2 linked regions of the Wigglesworthia glossinidia endosymbiont of Glossina morsitans morsitans (Yale colony) genome follow. The main gene of each other region encodes a partner of the protein of the gene in region 2 in a complex. Links are inferred from orthologs where the notes say so. Each region holds a gene or a part of one and is shown on either strand. Other genes may lie near its edges. The genes, in order: trxB and trxA.

Region 1 (12,519 bases), 220 kb from region 2 along the record:
CATGGATTTAAAACATGGAGGACATTTAACGCACGGATCTTCTGCAAATTTTTCTGGAAAAATATATAATTTTGTGTCATACGGAGTGAATAATTTAGGAAAAATTGATTATCAAAAATTATCTGATCTATCAAAATTACATAATCCTAAAATGATCGTAGGAGGATTTTCTTCATATTCAGGATTTGTTGATTGGAAAAAAATGCGAAAAATATCAGATCAAATTGGAGCATATTTATTTGCTGATATTGCACACGTTTCTGGATTAATTATTGCTGGGATATATCCCGATGCTATTCCATATGCACATGTAGTGACGTCTACAACACATAAAACTCTAGCAGGTCCTAGAGGAGGATTAATTTTATCTAAAGAAGGTGATACTCAACTGTATAAAAAATTAGATTCTGCAGTTTTTCCCGGATCACAAGGTGGGCCTTTAATGCATATTATTGCAGCAAAAGCGCTAGCATTTAAAGAAGCTATGTCTCCAAATTTCAAAAAATATCAAAAACAAATTGTAAAAAATTCTAAAGCCATGGTAAAAGTGTTTTTATCGCGTAAATTTAAAATAATTTCGGGAGGTACTAAAAATCATTTATTTATAGTAGATTTATTAAATCGTAATATCACAGGAAAATCGGCAGAAAAAATTTTAGAACAATCCAACATTACTGTTAATAAAAATTCTATACCAAATGATCCTTTAGGACCTTCTATAACCTCGGGCATTCGAATTGGTACACCAGCTGTAACGCGTCGCGGTTTAAATGAAAATCATGTTAAAATTTTAGCAGAATGGATGTGTGATATATTAGATGACGTTGATAATCAAAATATAAAAAATAAAATTAAAGGTCAAGTAATACGGCTATGTAAAAAATTTCCTGTTTACAAAAATTAACTGTAATAAAAAAAATTTTAAAATTCGACAAAAATTTTTAATAAAGTTTAAAATGGAATATCATCGTCAAAACTAATATTCATATTTTTTTTATTTAATTTTTTTTCATCATCATGGTCTAATTTATCTTCTTTTCGATTTATATTGGATTTATTTTTTTGATCATGCCACGATACTTTGTTAGAAGTGACATCTGTTTCAGATATTTGTTTTGTTCCAAGCATTTGCATAGAACCATTAATTCCTACAACAATCTCTGTAATATATTTATCTTGACCGTTTTGATCTTGCCATTTTCTCGTTTGTAAACTTCCTTCGATATATACTTGAGAACCTTTTCGTAAATATTCTCCTGCTATCTCAGCTAATTTACCAAATAAAACTATTCTATGCCATTCAGTTTTTTCTTTAATTTCTCCAGTATTTTTATCGCGCCAATTTTCAGATGTAGCAAGTGTTATGTTCGCAACAGCATTGCCGTTGGGTATATAACGTATATCTGGATTTTGCCCTAAATATCCAATTAAAATTACTTTGTTTATACCTCTACTAGTCATTAGTTCTCCGAAGAATTAATATTTATTTTTTATAATTTAAATAATAGATATTATCTAAATATTATTATTCGTAATAATTATGTGAATAGTTATCAAATCTAGACCATTTCCCATTAAAAGTTAAACGAATTGTGCCTATCGGACCATTACGTTGTTTACCTAAAATAATTTCTGCTACTCCTTTTGTTTCATTATTTTCATTATATACTTCATCTCGATAAATAAACATAATTACGTCTGCATCTTGTTCAATCGATCCGGATTCTCTTAAATCTGAATTAATTGGTCTTTTATCAGATCGTTGTTCTAAACTTCGATTAAGTTGTGACAATGCAATCACGGGAACTTGAAGTTCTTTTGCTAGCGCTTTTAAAGATCTTGAGATTTCTGCAATTTCCAATGTTCTATTATTAAATATTGTAGGAGCGTGCATAAGTTGCAAGTAGTCAATCATAATCAAACTTAATCCTGAATGTTCACGAAAAATTCGTCTTGACCTGGATCGAATTTCTGTTATTGTTAGTTTAGAAGAATCATCAATATAGATATTTTTCTTTTTTAATAATGTTTCTACGGTATTTGATATACGTTCCCAATCTTCTTTTGTTAATTTACCGGTTCTCAATCGACTTTGATCTACTCTTGATAAAGATGACAGTATACGCATCATAATTTGTTCGCCTGACATTTCTAAACTAAAAATTAAAACTGGTTTACTTTCGTTTATTGCAGCATATTCGCATAAATTAATAGCAAAAGTTGTTTTTCCCATTGAAGGTCGTGCCGCAATAATAATTAAATCTGACTTTTGTAATCCAGAAGTTTTTTTATCTAAATCTTGATATCCACTAGAAATTCCAATAATTTCGTTTTTTGGTTCTTGATATAATTTTTCTATTTTTTCTACTGTATTAGTTAAAACTGATTCAATGTTTTTAGGTCCTTCATTTTTTCTATTTTGATTTTCTGCTATTTGAAATACGCGTGATTCTGCTAAATCTAATAAATCTGAGCTACTACGTCCTTTAGGATTGTAGCCTGCGTCAAAAATTTCTTGTGCGACATGTATAATTTGTCTAATTATGGCTCGTTCGCGAACAATTTCTGAATAAATAAAGATATTTGTAGTACTAGGAATATTTTTTGACAGTTCTGCTAAATATGCAAATCCTCCAACTAATTTAAGTTTACCTTTTTGTTCAAGAGATTCTGAAACAGTAATTAAATCAATTGGTTTTCCGATATCGCATAATTCATGCATTTCTTGAAAAATTAATTGATGTGATTTATTAAAAAAATCATTACAATTAATTTTATCTGATATTTCATCCCAGTAATCATTATTTAACATTAGACTACCTATAATAGATTGCTCTGCTTCTAAAGAATGTGGAGGCATTCTGACATTGTAACTTGAATAAGATGATCTGTGATTAATATATTTAGATGATATAGACATGTTCATTTAAAAATGAAAATTTATTTTTAATTAATTTAAATTTAAACTGATATTCTATCACACAACGTATCAGAAAATTATAGAAAATATTTTTTGTTAAACAATTCTTACATAAATTTATTTAAAATGATTAAATTTTAATATTTCTTCATTAAGAATGCTGATTTTTTTTTGAACTAAATCATAACAATCTTGAGACAACTGTCTTGCCTGATTAATGCGATATTTTTTTATATTAATTGGAGATAAAACTTCAATTATTACTATGCCGTTATTATACTTGTTTATTTTTATTTGAGATGTATCTGAAACGCAAATTGGAACAATAGGAACTTGAGCATGTAACGCGATATGGAATGCTCCTGATTTAAATGGTAATAATCCTTTTCCTCTACTTCGAGTGCCTTCTGGAAACATCCAAATTGATGTTTTTTGATCTTTTAAAATAGAAGTAACTTTTTTTAATGATTTTAAAGAACTAATTTTATTTTTTCTATCTATCAATAAATTACCTGATATCCAATATAAAATACCAAAAAAAGGAATCCATATTAAACTTTTTTTTCCTATCGTAATAGTATTTTTTTTTATTACTCGAGATACTGTTATCATATCAAAATTATTTTGATGATTAGCTATATATACGCAATTTTTTGGAAAATTTATATTTTTTGGATAACGTATAATAACTTTAATTCCAAATATACAATAAAGATGTCCAAAAATTCTACCAAATTTATATGCATGACATGAATTGCATGGTTTATATAGTGCACAATAAATTGATCCTATTATGCAAATTAAAATACAAATTATTAATAATACTAACATGCGAAAAATGGCTAACATTTTTTTAAAAATGATATTTATTATTTATTAATATTATAATATATAAATTTGATTAACGAAATATTTCTCCAAATTTTAATAAAATCAATGTTTTATATAGATAATCAAAAACATGATATATCAATTAACTGTAATTTTTTTCATAAATCTTTCATAAATTTTATCTATATAGGGAAACATTCCGTGCCATAATAAAAATGTATGGGCCGCTTGTGCAATTAACATACCAAACCCATCAAAACAATTTTTAGCACCTTTTTCTTTACAATGTACAAGAAATTGTGTCTTTTTATTTTTTTTATAAAACATATCATAACAAAAAACATTTTCATTAATTATGTCATAATTAATATTAGGTGCTTGATTATATATTCCGCAAGAAGTTGCATTAATAATTAGATTATAATTTTCTTTTGTTATATCTTTCATGGGTAATACTTTTATCTGATGTTTATAAGATTGATATAATTGAGCAATTTTAAATGCTTTGGAAATTGTACGATTTGTCATTGTAAGATTACAACCAAAATTTAACAAATAATTTACCGAACTAGCAGCTGCATTTCCTGAACCGATCAACAACAATTTGCTATTTTTTTTTATTATGTTTAATCTATTTAAATCATATATTAATCCAATACCGTCTGTATCATCTCCTAACAACAAGCCATTAGGTTGCTTTTTAATTGTATTTATTGATTTTGACATAAAAGCACGTTTTGTAATTTGATCACATAAAAAAAAACTACGTTTTTTAAAAGGTGTAGTAATGTTTGCTCCTAAACCTCCGGAATTAAAAAAATCTTTTACTTTTTTTTCAAAAGTATATTTTTTGACTAAATGTTTTCGATATTTATATTTAAGTCCAGTAAATTTTTGAAATTCCTGATGTATTTCTGGGGAACAACTATGTTCCACAGGATTTCCAAATAGAGCAAAAACATTATTTAATGACATTTTTTTATCCTTTACGAATAACACGATTATTAAATATATTTCTTATTTCAGAAGGATTTTGATAAAGTCCAATAGGATAATCTAAAATTTTTATATTTTCCCCGAATTGTTTATATACTTCGTTTGAAGTTTTTGCTGGAATTTTTCCAGATAAGTTTGCACTAGTAGAAATTAGTGGTTTTCCAAACATATTACAAATTTTTATAATCGGAAAAAAAGCACTCACCCGAACTGCTAACATGCTATTTTCCCCGATTAACCATGGAGAAATAGTATTTTTTGGAGGCATTAACCATGTTATAAATCCAGGCCAAGTTAAAAAAATTTTTTTTAATATATTTTTACTAATTAGATTGTAGTTAATATATTTTTTCAACTGAAAAAAATTAGATGCAACTAATATAAATCCTTTTTCTTTATTTCTTTTTTTTAAAATTAACAATTTTTTGACTGCAGAAAATGAATCTGGATCACAGCCTAATCCAAACACTGCTTCTGTCGGATATGCAATAACTTTTTTCTGATGCAGTGCGCTTATAATTTCTACAAAGTTATTAGTATTCATAATATTATAAAAATTTTGTTATTTATTTTATAAAAGAATTATACATATTAATATCATAGATATATAATAAAATATCTAATATATATAGGAAATGATATTCTAAAAATTTTATTCGAAATAAATAATTATATAATTAAAAACTACTATTTTTTTTAATATTTAACATTAACAAAAAATGCGCTATAATCTTGTTTGAAAAAGAAAAAATTTTTATTCAGTTTGATTTTTTATTTAGACAAAGTTTATTAAAAATTAAAAAAATAAAAAAACTTTGTTTAAAATTACTCAAATGTTTAAAATTCTAAAATTTACAAATACAGTACAAGAAAAATATTTTGCTCTTATTTTTTTAAATTATATATATTATGTCTATATTATCAATACTACATTATCCAGATAAAAGATTAAGAAATGTTGCATCTTCGGTAACTTCAATAAATAAAAAAATACAAACACTTATAGATAATATGTTTGAAACAATGTATTTACAAGAAGGTATCGGTTTAGCAGCAACACAAGTTGATATTCATAAAAGAATTATCGTAATTGATACATCCAAACAAAAGAACGAAAAGATAGTGTTAATTAATCCAAAATTTTTAAATAAATACGGAAGTGAAATTTTTGAAGAAGGATGTTTATCTATCCCTAATATGCGCGTATATGTATCTCGATCTAGCACAGTGAAAATAGAAGCTTTCAATTATTACGGAAAAAAATTTTTTTTAAAAGCTACAGGATTATTGTCTAGTTGTATTCAACACGAAATGGATCATTTAATTGGAAAATTACTTATCGATCATTCAATTCGAAAATTATAAAAAAATAATAACTATTTAATTCATAACTATACAAATTTAAAATAATGTTACTTCAAATATGCACATATCAAAATCTTTAAAAATTATTTTCGCTGGCACATCCTATTTTTCTAGTAAATTTTTAAATATTTTACTACATTCTCAACATATTGTCGCTGGCATTTTAACGCAACCAGATCGTGCTTCTGGAAGGGGACAACAAATACATGAAAGTCCAATAAAAAAAATAGCAAAAAATTACAATATCCCTATATTTCAACCATTTTCTTCAAAAGATTTAGATAATATTATAGATGTTTTAAAATTAATAAACTGCGATATAATTTTAGTAATTGCATATAAAATAGTATTATCAAAAAAAATTTTATCTTTGCCTAAATTAGGATGCATTAATTTACATGGATCTTTATTACCACGTTGGCGTGGATCTTCTCCTGTGCACAGAGCAATTCAATTTGGTGACAAAAAAACAGGTATTACATTTATTAAAATGGACGAAGGTATAGATACAGGACCTATACTATATACATGCAAATGTAATATTACAAATTTTGATACTACAGAAACTTTATTAAACAAATTATACAAAATTGGAAAATGTGCAATCATCAAAGTTTTATATAAATTATCTATCGGAAATTTTCATTTATATCCGCAAAATAATTTGCTAGCAACATATGCGAAAAAAATCAATAAAAATGAAGCAAAAATTGACTGGAAAATTCCAGCAATACAATTAGAAAGAAATATTCGTGCTTTTAATCCTTGGCCAATAAGTTACTTTTGGATATCGCAAACATATGTAAAAATATGGAAAGCAAAAACTGATAAAAATAATATATTCTTTCATTCTCCGGGAGAAATATTGAAAATTAATTCTCATGGAGTATATATAAGTACAAGTCAAGGAATATTAATTTTGCAAATTTTACAATTATCAGGGCGGAAAAAAAATTTTATAAAAGAATCTTGGCATACATATAGAAAATTATTTATTCCAGGAAATTTTTTACTATAAAATAATTAATAAATATATTGAATTCAAATACACTATACAATGTAAAAATTAGATTATAAATATTACTATGAAAATTATAATTTTAGGTGCAGGTCAAGTCGGAGGAACGTTAGCAGAAAATTTATCTAGCGAGCATAACGATATTACTATTATAGATACAGATGAATATAAACTAAGACAATTACAAGAAAAATATGATTTAAAAACTATTCAAGGACATGCATCGCATCCAACAATTTTGAAAGATGCCCAAGCAGAAGATGCAGACGTATTAATAGCTGCTACTTATTCCGACGAAATTAATATTTTAGCATGTCAAATAGCCTATATTTTATTTAGAACACCAAACCGAATTGCACGTATTCGTTCTACGGATTATATTCAAGAATCTTTGAAATTGTTTAACCCTGCTTCTATACCAATAGACTATTTAATTTCTCCTGAAATGATAATAGCAAAAAATATTTTTAATCTTATTGAACATCCTGGAGCATTACAATTTTTTATATTTTCTATTGATAAAATTAGCTTAGTTTCTTTAAAAATTTCAGATGCTTCAATTGAATTAGTAGAACATATTATTTTATTGCTTCCAGAAAGCGTAATAAATTCCGGAACACGTATTGCAGCTATTTTAAGAAATAAAACGTTTATTAATCCTCAAAGTTCTACTCATATAGAAATAGGCGATGAAATTTTTTTTATTACTACAGTAGAAAATGTGAAGTTAATAACTAATGAATTTCAAAAAATAGAAAAACCATATAAACGCATTATGATTGTAGGCGGTGGAAATATTGGAGCAATGTTAGCTAATAAATTAGAAAAAAATTATCAGGTTAAACTAATTGAAAAAAATCAAAGAAGAGCAGCAGAATTAGCAAAAAAATTAAAGAATACTATAGTATTCTATGGAAATGCATCTAATGAAGAATTATTAATTCAAGAACATATTGATCAAGTAGAAGTATTTATTTCGATTACAGATGATGATGAAGCGAATATTATGTCTGCAATGTTAGCTAAGAAAATGGGTGCAAAAAAAGTACTAGCATTAATACAAAGAAAAGCATATGTGGATTTAGTACAAGGCAGCATGATTGACATTGCTATTTCTCCGCAAGAAGCAACTATTTCTGCTTTTTTAAAATATTTAGGAAATACAAATGTAATAAATAACTTTGTTATCAGAAATGGTGTAGCAGAAGTATTAGAAGCAGTTGTAAAAGGAGATGAAACTACTTCTCAAATTATTGGGAGAGAAATATGCGACATTAAATTACCTCCTGGAACTATTATAGGTGCAATTATCAGGAATTCAAAAATTGTTTCCGAACAAAAATATAATCCTATACAAAAAAACGATCATTTTATTATATTTTTAACTGAAAAAAGATTCATTAAAGATATAGAACGACTATTTGAACCAAATCCTTTTTTTCTTTAAAACCAATTTTTAATTTTAAATATAAGTTGATATATTATTGACGAGAATGCAATACTCCCTGTAACCCATAAGAACAAATTAATTAATTTTTCAGATCGGTATTGTTGCATACTGGGCAAAGTATATATTGCATATGTCGGAATTAAAAATAAAATTATTGCTATAATTGGTCCGCTTACATATTCGATAATTTCAAGTATACTGGGATTAAATACTGCCGAAAACCATGCACTAATAAAAACTATACTATTTATTGTGATATTTTTTATATAAAAATTTTTTTTATTGTTGTATTTTTTAAAAATCAAAACAAATACATTATTTAGTCCTTCTTTCGCTCCTATGTAATGTCCAAGAAATGATTTAGTAATAGCTATTGTTGCTAATATAGGACCAAAATCTTTTAAAAAAGAATTTTGAAAACGTATTGAAAAATAAGATAAAATTGATACGTTTTGATTTTTAGCTTCTATCATTTCTTCTGTTGTGATACTAAATATGCAGCTACATACAAAAAATATTACAGTAGTTGTCATTAAAATATGACTATAAAATAGTATTCGAGGACATATTTTTTTAGCGTATATTTGACATTCTTTTTTTTTATTAATTACGAAAGATGAAATAATAGGAGAATGATTAAAAGAAAATATTATTATTGGAATAAGATTCCATATTGCATGATAAATTTTAAAATTATATTGATGAAAAAAATTTTTTAATTCATGAAAAATAGAAAAATTCCAAAATTGTATTAAATAAAAAGATAAAAATAATAAAGATAGAATAAATGGAAATACTAAAATGCTCATAAATTTAACAATAAACTTTTCTCCTATTAAAATAATAAACATTAATAAAAAAATTAAAAAAGAAGCAAGTATAAAACGCGGTATCTCGTAACCATTTATATGATGCGTTATGAAAAAATTCACCGTGTTAGTAATTGCCGTACTATATATGAGTAATATTGGATAAATAGAAAGAAAATATAAAATAGAAAATAACAAAGATGCTTTGCCCCCAAAATTTTCGTCTATCACCTGAGAAATACTCGAATCTTTTTTATTTCCTAATAATACTAGACGTGCCAAATTTCTATGCGATAAAAATGTTATTGGAAAAGCAATTATTATTAAAATTAATAAATATAATATTCCTCCAATACCGATATTAATTGGTAAAAACAAAACTCCTGCTCCTATTGCAGTTCCATATAAACTTAATATCCATGTGATGTTATTTTTATTAAAAATATTATGATAATCTTGATATTTTTTTTTAAAATAATTTTTTTTAAAATTTTCTAACATAAATTCTCCATATTTTTTATTTTACTTGATTATTTTATTGAAATATCAGATAAATACATATTTAATTGTTATTCTTAAAATAAATTTAAATAGCGTTGATTAGTTATTTGTTTTAAGTAAAAAATATATGTGATTGAAAAATAACATTTATAGATAAATTTTAAAATTTTATTATCCATTTTCTTTAATTAAATTGTTAAGGTAATGTTCTACGTCTAAAGCGGCCATACAACCAAATCCTGCTGCAGTAATAGCTTGTCGATATAAATAATCCGAAACATCACCGGCAGAAAATATACCTGATATCGCCGTTGCTGTTCGATACAGTAAATTATCTATTGGTCTGATACAAATATAATTATTTTTTAATGGTATTTGATTGCAAAATATGCTTGTATTAGGTAAATGACCAATTGCAATAAATATTGCAGAAACTATTATTTTTTTTTCTTTTTTTTTATCTGTAGATTCTAATAGAATAGCATTTAGTTTTTGAGAATCTCCTAATATTTCTTTGACTATATAATTAGTATGCAAAATAATTTTTCCTGAATAACTTTTTTTTAACATACGATTTACTAATATTTTCTCTGCTCTAAATTCACTTCTACGATGAATTAAATGTACTTGAGAAGCAATATTAGACAGATATAATGCTTCTTCTATTGCTGTATTTCCACCTCCTACTACAGATACCGGATGATTTTTATAAAAAAATCCATCACATACTGCGCATGCAGATACTCCTTTACCTTTATATAACTCTTCTGAAGGAATACCTAGATAGCGTGCAGATGCTCCGGTAGCAATAATAATTGCATCAGATTTATATTGTTTATTTCCGTAACAAGTAAAAGGTTGACGTTTAAAATCGACTTGATAAATATGGTCAAAATATATTTTAGTACCAAATTTAATTGCATGTATGTTCATTCGATCCATTAACGTGGATCCAGTTAATTTATCTGGACTTCCTGGCCAATTTTCAATTCGATCTGTTGTAGTTAATTGCCCTCCAGGTTGTAAGCCTGTAATTAAAATTGGATTTAAATTAGCTCTCGCTGCATATATAGCTGCTGTATAACCTGCTGGTCCAGAACCTAATATTAATAATTTAGATTTGACAATCATTTTGATTTCCAGATTTTTATTTTTATAATTTTAATAGTAGTTTGTGTTTATAAAATTTTGTACATGTTTAATATAAAATGTTAAATTCTATATATTATACACTGAATTAAAAATATGTTAGAATTTAGTATAAATATAAAATAGTTTAATATTATTTATTTTTTATTAAAAAATCTAAAAATAATTTTTTTAAATTTAAATAACAAGGTTTATTATTTAAATCTAAAATTTAATTTTTAATAATATATTAATTTTTTTTTAAAAATTTTTTTATTTAAAACTAAAAAATAAAATCTCAAGATTATTCTTTTAATTTTTAAAATAAAATTTAAGTATCAATAAAAATAAATCTATAAAAAAATTCTATTTTATTTAAAATACAGATAAATAACATATCAGCAATCTTAAAAAGATATAATTTTTATGAAATTTTTCTTTAAAACTATATTTTTGCATTTTAATTAACGAATTAAATCTTTAATTATGTTAAAAAAAATTTATTTTTTTGATATTTTAATAAAATTAATATTAATTTACTTATTTTTAACTATTATAAGTTTTCAAGAAATAGATTCTAATTGGTTTAAAATATCTTTTCAAGATACTGTCGTTAATTTTGGTGGAAAATTTGGTGCTCAATTATCTGCTACTCTTTTTTTATTTTTTGGAAAAATAACATATATTATCCCATTAGTATTATATTCTATTTTTTGGAGATTTTTTTTTTAAAAAAAAATACGAAATAAATTTTGTACATATTACATGTATTATAATACATAGTTTTTTATTTATTATATTATCTTGTTGTTTATTATCTTTAAATTTTAATTTTTTATCAAACGACAATTTTCTTGGAGGAATAATTGGAATCACATTGAATATTATTTTTCAAAAAATGTTAATAAATATATATTATATAATTTTAATCACAATATTTTTATGGATATACAGTTTAATTTTATTCATTTTATGCTTTATTAAAAAATAATTACAATTTTAATTAAAATTTATAAAAAAATAAAAATTAATTTATTTATACATTAAATAAATTCAAAAAAATTATACTACGTTTTAATTAACAAATAAAAATTTCATCATGTCTACTATTTTTTATATGATAAAAAAACTCTATATATATATGATATTGTATATATATTTAATTATTTATAATGTTTTTTCTGACGATTCATATCTTTTATCAAAAAGATTAAGATTAATTAATAGTTTTTACGCAGGAATAACGCAAAAAATTATCAGTTCTTCAGGAGATCTCGTGCAAGAAAGTTCAGGTGAGATTTGGATGAAAAAACCAAATTTGTTTAAATCACATATTTTTTCTCCTTACGAAAGTATTGCAGTATCTGATGGAAAAACATTATGGTTATATGATTCTACTACTAATCAAGTTATAGCTTATTGGTTGCATCAAATCATTAATGATACTCCTTTATATTTAATTATGAATCATGATCAAAACCATTGGAAAAATTTTCACATA
Region 2 (8,166 bases):
ATTCTTCTTTTCTTGTCCCGGATCTGTTGTAATCAATAGCAGGAAATACACGTTTTTCAGCTATTTTTCTTGATAAATGTAGTTCCATGTTACCGGTTCCTTTAAATTCTTCATATATAACTTCATCCATTTTGGATCCAGTATCAATTAATGCTGTGGCAATAATTGTTAAGCTACCGCCTTCTTCCATATTTCTAGCAGCTCCAAAAAATCTTTTTGGACGATGTAATGCATTAGCATCTACTCCCCCGGTCAATACTTTTCCGGATGCAGGTACTACCGTGTTATATGCACGCGCTAATCTTGTAATTGAATCTAGCAAAATAATGACATCTTTTTTATGTTCTACTAATCTTTTTGCTTTCTCAATAACCATTTCAGATACTTGTACGTGACGCGATGCTGGTTCGTCAAAAGTTGATGCAATAACTTCTCCCTTAACTAATCTTTGCATTTCAGTAACTTCTTCGGGACGCTCATCAATTAATAAAACTATTAAAACGCACTCCGGGTAATTATATGAAATACTTTGTGCAATATTTTGTAGCAAGATTGTTTTTCCTGCTTTAGGAGGAGCTACTATCAATCCACGTTGACCTCTGCCAATTGGTGCCGCTAAATCTAGCACTCGTGTAGTAAGATCTTCTGTAGATCCATTGCCTCGCTCCATTTTCAAACGAGAGTTTGCATGTAGAGGTGTTAAGTTTTCAAATAAAATTTTATTACGAGAATTTTCTGGTTTATCGTGATTAACTTCGTCTACTTTCAGTAGTGCAAAATATCGTTCTCCTTCTTTTGGAGGTCTAATTTTTCCAGAAATTGTGTCTCCTGTACGCAAATTAAACCGCCTAATTTGACTAGGAGAAACATAAATATCATCTGGACCGGCAAGATATGAGCTATCACTTGATCGTAAAAATCCAAAGCCATCTTGTAATATTTCTAATACGCCATCGCCAAAAATATCTTCTCCACTTTTAGCGTGTTGTTTTAAGGTAGCAAAAATAATATCTTGTTTACGCATGCGAGCAAGGTTTTCTAATCCCATATTTTCGCCGAGAGTAACTAAGTCTGAAACCGGCTTATTTTTTAGTTCGGTAAGATTCATAATCATGAAATGATGGTGACGGGTATTGATTTATAATCATATTTTAAATCACTTGATATAAAGTTTTTATTCTAATTTTAGAAAAAATTAAAATTTTTTATACTATACTATTTTTACATGAACTTACGTACTGATAAATTTAAACATAATATTAATTATATTTTCAGTATTTTTTTTTAATTTAAGTTTATATAAAAAATTTAAATAAAAAAAATATTTTTACTTTGTTTTTATTTTATATATTTAAATCAATAAACTACAATTTTTTTAAATAGCTATCAATAAAAAATTCTAATTCTTTTTGCGAAGATACTCCAATTTTAGTTCCTAATAAATTTTGATTAAAAAACAATAGTAAAGTGGGTATGCTTCGAATTAGATATTTTTCTTGAATAATTGCATTTTTCTCTATATTTATTTTGACTAATTTTAATTTTTTAACATACTTCTTTGATATATCTTGTAAAATAGGAATCATAGATTTACATGGAGAACACCATTCTGCCCAAAAATCAACTAAAACAGGACTTTTAGATTGTAATACTACTATATTAAAATCATTGTCATTAATTTCTTGAATATTATCTTGATAATCCATCTTAAATCCATTTTTAATAATATTATGATATTATATCATGTATTGATATAGTTAAAATAAAATTTTTATATTATTGAAAACTTTGTTTCATAATAATGTATCTAAATTAGATTTTTCTAAATTTTTATTTAACTTTATAAAAAATTAAAAATCTTATTAATTTTTTTAAAATTTATATCGATGTTTCTTATTTATATATTATGATATAATTAGTTGTATACGATAAATAATTCTAGTTTGCTAAATATAATTAATAGATCAAAAATATTTTAAAAATTAAAATTTATTAAATTTTAAACGAATTTAAGAAAAATTCAACTTTATTTTAATCTACAAATATTTTAAAATTTTTTTATAAGTATTTAAATTTTAAAAATGATATATTCTAATATATATCTAATATTATTATTTACAATTTCGTATGAAAATTCCATGCATAACTGATTTTTATTTAAAAAATAAATCAATATTAATACGTACTGATTTTAATGTTCCAATTCAAAACAACAAGGTTATTTGTGATATACGAATTCAAAAATCTATTGCGACAATAGATTTTGCTTTAAAAAGTCATGCCAAATCTGTAATTGTTGTATCACATCTTGGAAGACCTAAAGACGAAAAATATAATAAAAAATATTCTTTACAACCAATCGTTAAAATATTACAAAAATATATTCATTATCCGGTAAGATTAGTTAGAAACTACTTGAATGGTTTTGAATCACGAAGAGATGAACTTTTAGTATTAGAAAATGTACGCTTTAATAAAGGCGAAAAAAATAACGACATAATATTGTCAAAAAAATACGCTAACTTATGTGATATATTTGTTATGGATGCATTTGGAGCTTCACATCGACTAGAATCATCTACATATGGCATAATTAAATTTGCACCTCAAAGTTGTATTGGGATACTTTTTAAAAAAGAAATAAAATATCTCAAAAAAGTTTTAAGAAATTCAGAACGTCCAGTTGTCACAGTTCTCGGAGGATCTAAAATCGCAACTAAATTTAATGTAATTAAAAAATTATCGAAGATTTCCGATAAAATTATAATTGGAGGCGGAATTGCTAATACGTTTTTATTATCACAAGGATATAGCATTGGAAAATCTTTAAAAGAACTAAATTATATTAAAAAAGCAGAATTTCTTTTAAAAATTCAAGATAATCTTGTATTGCCAAAAGATGTAAAAATTATTAAAAATAATCAATTTTATAATTTAATTGAAAAACCTATCTCAAAAATAGATAATGAAGATTATATAGTAGATATAGGAAAGCGTTCTTGTAAAGAATTTATTAAAATATTAAATACAGCAAAAACAATTTTTTGGAATGGATCTTTAGGATGTTTTGAATTTAATCACCAATGTTCAGGAACTAAAAAAATAGCACAAAATATTGTAAAAAAAAATGTTTTATCTATTATTGGAGGAGGAGAAACAATATTAGCAGCTCATAAATTTGGTATTTTAAATTTATTTTCATATGTATCTACTGGAGGAGGAGCATTATTAAAATTTATTGAAACTCAAACTTTACCAAGCTTATTAGCACTGGAAAATTTGCATATTACATAATATACAATTTCATATACATCTTTTATTTAACTAATTTTATTTAAAGAGCTTAAATTTTTATGCCAAATATTTTAAAATTAATTGGATCCGGAGTAATATTCGGAGATAAAATAAAACAACTATTCACTATTGCAAAAACACAAGGTTTTGCTATACCTGCAATAAACTGTATCGGGACAGATTCAATTAATGCATCCTTAGAAGTTGCTTCTAAATTACGTTCTCCCGTGATTATTCAATTTTCTTATAGTGGAGCATCTTTTATTGCAGGAAAACAAATGAATTCTAAACAAGGATCAATATTAGGCGCAATATCAGGAGCATTGCATGTACATAATATTGCAAAACATTATAATATTCCAGTAATATTGCATACAGATCATTGTTCTAAAGCAATGTTACCGTGGATAGATTCTCTAATAATAGCAGGAGAAAAAAATTTTAAAAATACCGGAAAACCTTTATTTTCATCACATATGATCGATTTATCTTTGGAACCTTTAAAAGAAAATATTAAAATTAGCAGTCAATATTTAAAAAAAATGCGTGAATTAAATATGATGCTTGAAATTGAATTAGGATGTACAGGAGGAGAAGAAGATGGAATAAACAATCAAAATTTACATCATTCCAAGTTATATACTAAACCCGAAGATGTAAAATACGCGTATGAAAATTTAAAAAAAATTGGATCTAATTTTATTATTGCTGCATCTTTTGGCAATTGTCACGGAGTATATCGTTTTGGAAATATTAAATTAAAACCAAAGATTTTAAAATTATCTCAACAATATGTTTCTAAAAAATTTGGTTTAAATAAATATCCGTTGAATTTTGTATTTCATGGTGGATCAGGATCAAGTATTGCAGATATTCAACTTGCAATTAAATATGGAGTAGTAAAAATAAATATCGATACAGATACTCAATGGGCTACTTGGAAAGGAATATTAAACTTTTACAAAAAAAATAAAAATTATTTACAATCCCAACTCGGTAATCCAGAAGGGAAAGATTGTCCAAACAAAAAATTTTATGATCCTAGAAATTGGCTAAGATGTGCACAAATTTCTATGATTAAAAAATTAGAAAAAATATTTTATCAACTCAACGTAGTAAATGTATTATAAATAATAAATATTTTAAAATTAAAATAAACTTTAAAAGTTTTCATGAAAATGAACTTATTATTAAGCAATGATGACGGAATTTATTCGCCTGGATTGCAAAAATTAGCGAAAAAACTAAAAAGTTCTTTTAATCTGCAAGTAATTGCTCCAAATTACGATCGTAGCGGATCTTCACATGCTCTAACTATTAATCAACCATTACGTATTCATCGTTTTTCTAATGGAGATATTACTGTAATTTCAGGTACTCCAGCAGACTGTGTATACTTAGGCGTTAATTTTTTTATGCAACCTAAACCGGATTTTGTTATTTCTGGAATTAACTTAGGATCAAATTTAGGCGATGATGTTTTTTACTCTGGTACTATCGCAGCTGCTTTTGAAGGCAGAGATCTAAAGTATTCTTCTTTTGCAATATCTTTAACTGGTAAGCGCTATCTATGTACTGCCATTAAAATAACATGTAAATTATTAAATGCTATTGCTAAAAATCCACTTAAAAAAAAATATATATTAAATATTAATATACCAGACCTTCCTTTAAAAAAAATTAAAGGTTTTAAAGTTACTAAACTTGGTCGACATTATACAAAACATAAAATAATACAAAAAAAAGATCCGAAAAATAATAAAATTTTTTGGATAGGTGCAAATTTAAAGAACTATGAAGATCGTTCTGATACTGATTTTTACGCTATTAAGCATGGTTACATTTCGGTAACCCCATTATCTTTAAATTTAACGTATCATGAAGCAATAGATCCAATTTTTAAATGGTTTGAAATGTATACATAAGAAAATAAATATTTGTACAATATAATTTTTTTTAAAATAAAAGTAATTTTAATATAAATTTTTACAAAAATTTGTAAATTAATACTTTTTTTAAATTTCCAAATTTTTATATTTTAAATCGTAAAAGATATAATGATTATGAGTTATAAATTTCTATTAATTGTATTATTACATATTAATTTTTATATTAAACCAGTATTTAGTTCTTATTATGATTTAATAAAAAATACATGTTTTAAATATGATTTTTTTAATTTAAACAATACTAATGAAAAAACAAGTGATAAAAAGTCAATATATACAAAAAAAAATTTTTTCTTGATTTTGAAGTAAAAATTCAAAATTATTTTTCTCACTTAACAATTCATAAAAAAGATTTTTTTCATTTTAAAGTTCATTCCGATCGTGTATATACATTAAAAAACTTAATGAACGAATTTATCGTACAAAAAAAATTAAAAACTCAAAAAAAAACAAGAAAAAATATCAGAAAAAAAAATGATATTATATATAAATCAAAGTTTTGGATTTGGCCTTCTAAAGGGAAAATAACGATCCATTCTTCACGTAAAAAATTAGAAATATTCGGAAAATATAATCAGCCCATTTTAGCTGCTCACGAAGGCCAAGTAGTATACGTTGGAAATAATATTAAAGGTTATGGAAACTTAATTATTTTAAAACACAAAAATAATTATTTAAGTATATATGCACATAATAATACTATACTAGTAAGTAAAAAACAAAAAATAAAATCTGGTCAAAAAATAGCTACCATGGGAAAATCTAATTCAAATGAAACAAAATTGTATTTCGAAATACGATATCGAGGTAAAAGTATTGATCCCATGTCTATATTAACAAAAAAATAAGTAAAAATTACAATATTTTTTTAAATTATATAAAAGTAAAATACTTCTACTAATTTACATGCAATAATATTTACTTTTAATAAAAATTATGTAATATGCAATAAACTAATAAATTTTAATATAATTTAATTAATTCATATAATATTAAACAATATAACCGAACTTTATTACTTATTTCATAAAATATGAATATTTTAATAGATGAAAATCTTTCTTTTTTTTTAAGTTGGTTTAAACAGTTAGGTATTATTCAATTAATGCATGGACGCAAAATAATCAAATCAAAATTAAAAGATATTGATATCTTAATTATCAAATCTACGACAACTATTAATAAACAATTATTAAACAATACTAAAATCAAATTTATTGGTAGTGTTACTTCTGGAATTGATCATGTTGATCTTATGTGGTTGAAAAAAAAACAAATACATTTTCATTTTTCTCCTGGATGCAATTCTATTGCGGTAGCAGAATATGTGCTATCATGTTTACTACATTTGTCTATACGCGATAAATTTTTGTTAATTAAAAAAACAGTAGGAATTATCGGAGTAGGTAACATTGGAAAATGTTTAAGTAAAAAATTAAATGCTCTTGGAATTAAAACATTATTATATGATCCATTTGTAAAAAAAATTTTTGATTACAATACTTGGACTCCTCTAGACACACTTATACAAAATGCAGATATCTTAACATTACATGTTCCTTTAACTACACACGGACTATATCCTACAAAACATTTAATTAATGAGAAAATTTTATTAAAATTACCAGATAATTGTATACTAATTAATACTTCTCGCGGTGCTGTTGTAGATAATTTAGCATTGCTCAATATTATGCGTTTGGGCAAACCAATTAAAGTTGTATTAGACGTTTGGGAAAATGAACCAAAAATTTGCTTGGACTTGTTGTCTCGTGTTGATATAGGTACTCCACATATTGCAGGACATAGTATTGAAGGAAAAATTAGAGGAGTAATTACAATATTTAATAAATTATGTAAATTTTTAGGAAAAAAAATACAATTAAAATCATTAAATTCAATTTTAGATTTTTTTTATAAATCCGATATAAATCGTATATCTTTATCAGGAAAATGTAGTCAATCAAAAATTTATTTATTAACTCTTTTAACTAATAATATTTTATACGATGATAATCAATTGAAAAACTATATTCATAAAAAAAATAACTTTGATAATTTACGATCTTCTTATCGAAATCGTCGAGAATGGTCATCTATAAATGTAAAAGTGGATAACGCATATTTTTCACAAATTTTAAAAAAAATAGGATTTAATGCTATATATAACAAAAAATAAATAATAAATATTTTAAATTTCAACAATTTTTTACATAAAAATAAAACATTATTTAAAAAATTTATATTTTTATAAAAAATCAAAATTAAATATTTAAAATTATGCAAAAATTTGCTGCTTGTGTGCAGTATAACGGAAACAAATATTGTGGATGGCAAATACAAAAAAAATCTGCCTCTATTCAAATAGAAATCGAAAATGCTTTAACCAAATTTTCTGGATCTAAAATTACAACATATTGTTCTGGAAGAACAGATGCTAAAGTTCACGCTATTTGTCAAATAATACATTTTTCTACGCATATAATACGTTCTAATCGTCAATGGATGCTAGGAGTCAACACATATTTACCATATGATATTGCAGTTATATGGATAATTCCAGTTAAAAAAAATTTTCATGCACGATATAGTGCAACTTCTAGAAGATACGTATATGTAATATACAATCATATTGTACGTCCTGGTATCTTTCAAGAATACTGCGCTACAGTATTTTTTTCTTTAAATGTAAAAAAAATGCAAAAATCGGCAAACAAACTAATAGGAAAACACGATTTCACTTCTTTTAGAAGTAAAAACTGTCAATCAAAGACCGCTTATCGTATTATACATAATATTAAAATTTTTAAATATGGAAAATATATTTATATTGATATTTGTGCTAATTCATTTGTACATCATATGGTAAGAAATATAGTAGGTACTTTAATCCAAATTGGAAAAGGTGAAAAATCTGAATTTT

Evidence for each region.
Region 1: the proteins of trxA (region 2) and trxB are in contact, whole or in part, in a crystal structure (PDB 1F6M), measured with the Escherichia coli proteins. The link is inferred for Wigglesworthia glossinidia endosymbiont of Glossina morsitans morsitans (Yale colony) from one-to-one orthologs.

Annotation. Positions count from the first base shown.
Region 1 is NC_016893.1:254,047-266,565, forward strand. What follows is about bases 9,042-11,867. They hold trxB (thioredoxin-disulfide reductase), read right to left. Parts: upstream 11,022-11,867; coding sequence 10,062-11,021; downstream 9,042-10,061. Other genes in these bases: WIGMOR_RS01330 (amino acid permease), read right to left, coding at 9,042-9,890; WIGMOR_RS01340 (DNA translocase FtsK 4TM domain-containing protein), read left to right, coding at 11,505-11,750. In the rest of the region: glyA (serine hydroxymethyltransferase), read left to right, coding at 1-904; ssb (single-stranded DNA-binding protein), read right to left, coding at 952-1,461; dnaB (replicative DNA helicase), read right to left, coding at 1,526-2,920; WIGMOR_RS01300 (1-acylglycerol-3-phosphate O-acyltransferase), read right to left, coding at 3,038-3,769; aroE (shikimate dehydrogenase), read right to left, coding at 3,890-4,726; WIGMOR_RS01310 (Sua5/YciO/YrdC/YwlC family protein), read right to left, coding at 4,731-5,291; def (peptide deformylase), read left to right, coding at 5,657-6,112; fmt (methionyl-tRNA formyltransferase), read left to right, coding at 6,171-7,130; Trk system potassium transporter TrkA, read left to right, coding at 7,198-8,577; more of WIGMOR_RS01330, read right to left, coding at 8,574-9,041; outer membrane lipoprotein chaperone LolA, read left to right, coding at 12,136-12,519.
Region 2 is NC_016893.1:474,700-482,865, reverse strand. The notes cover bases 36-3,024. They hold trxA (thioredoxin), read right to left. Parts: upstream 1,707-3,024; coding sequence 1,365-1,706; downstream 36-1,364. Other genes in these bases: WIGMOR_RS02355 (phosphoglycerate kinase), read left to right, coding at 2,128-3,024; rho (transcription termination factor Rho), read right to left, coding at 36-1,108. Also shown: more of rho, read right to left, coding at 1-35; more of WIGMOR_RS02355, read left to right, coding at 3,025-3,294; fbaA (class II fructose-bisphosphate aldolase), read left to right, coding at 3,354-4,424; 5'/3'-nucleotidase SurE, read left to right, coding at 4,473-5,219; WIGMOR_RS02340 (peptidoglycan DD-metalloendopeptidase family protein), read left to right, coding at 5,648-6,091; WIGMOR_RS02335 (4-phosphoerythronate dehydrogenase), read left to right, coding at 6,277-7,422; tRNA pseudouridine(38-40) synthase TruA, read left to right, coding at 7,524-8,166. UniProt on the Escherichia coli protein: Participates in various redox reactions through the reversible oxidation of its active center dithiol to a disulfide and catalyzes dithiol-disulfide exchange reactions.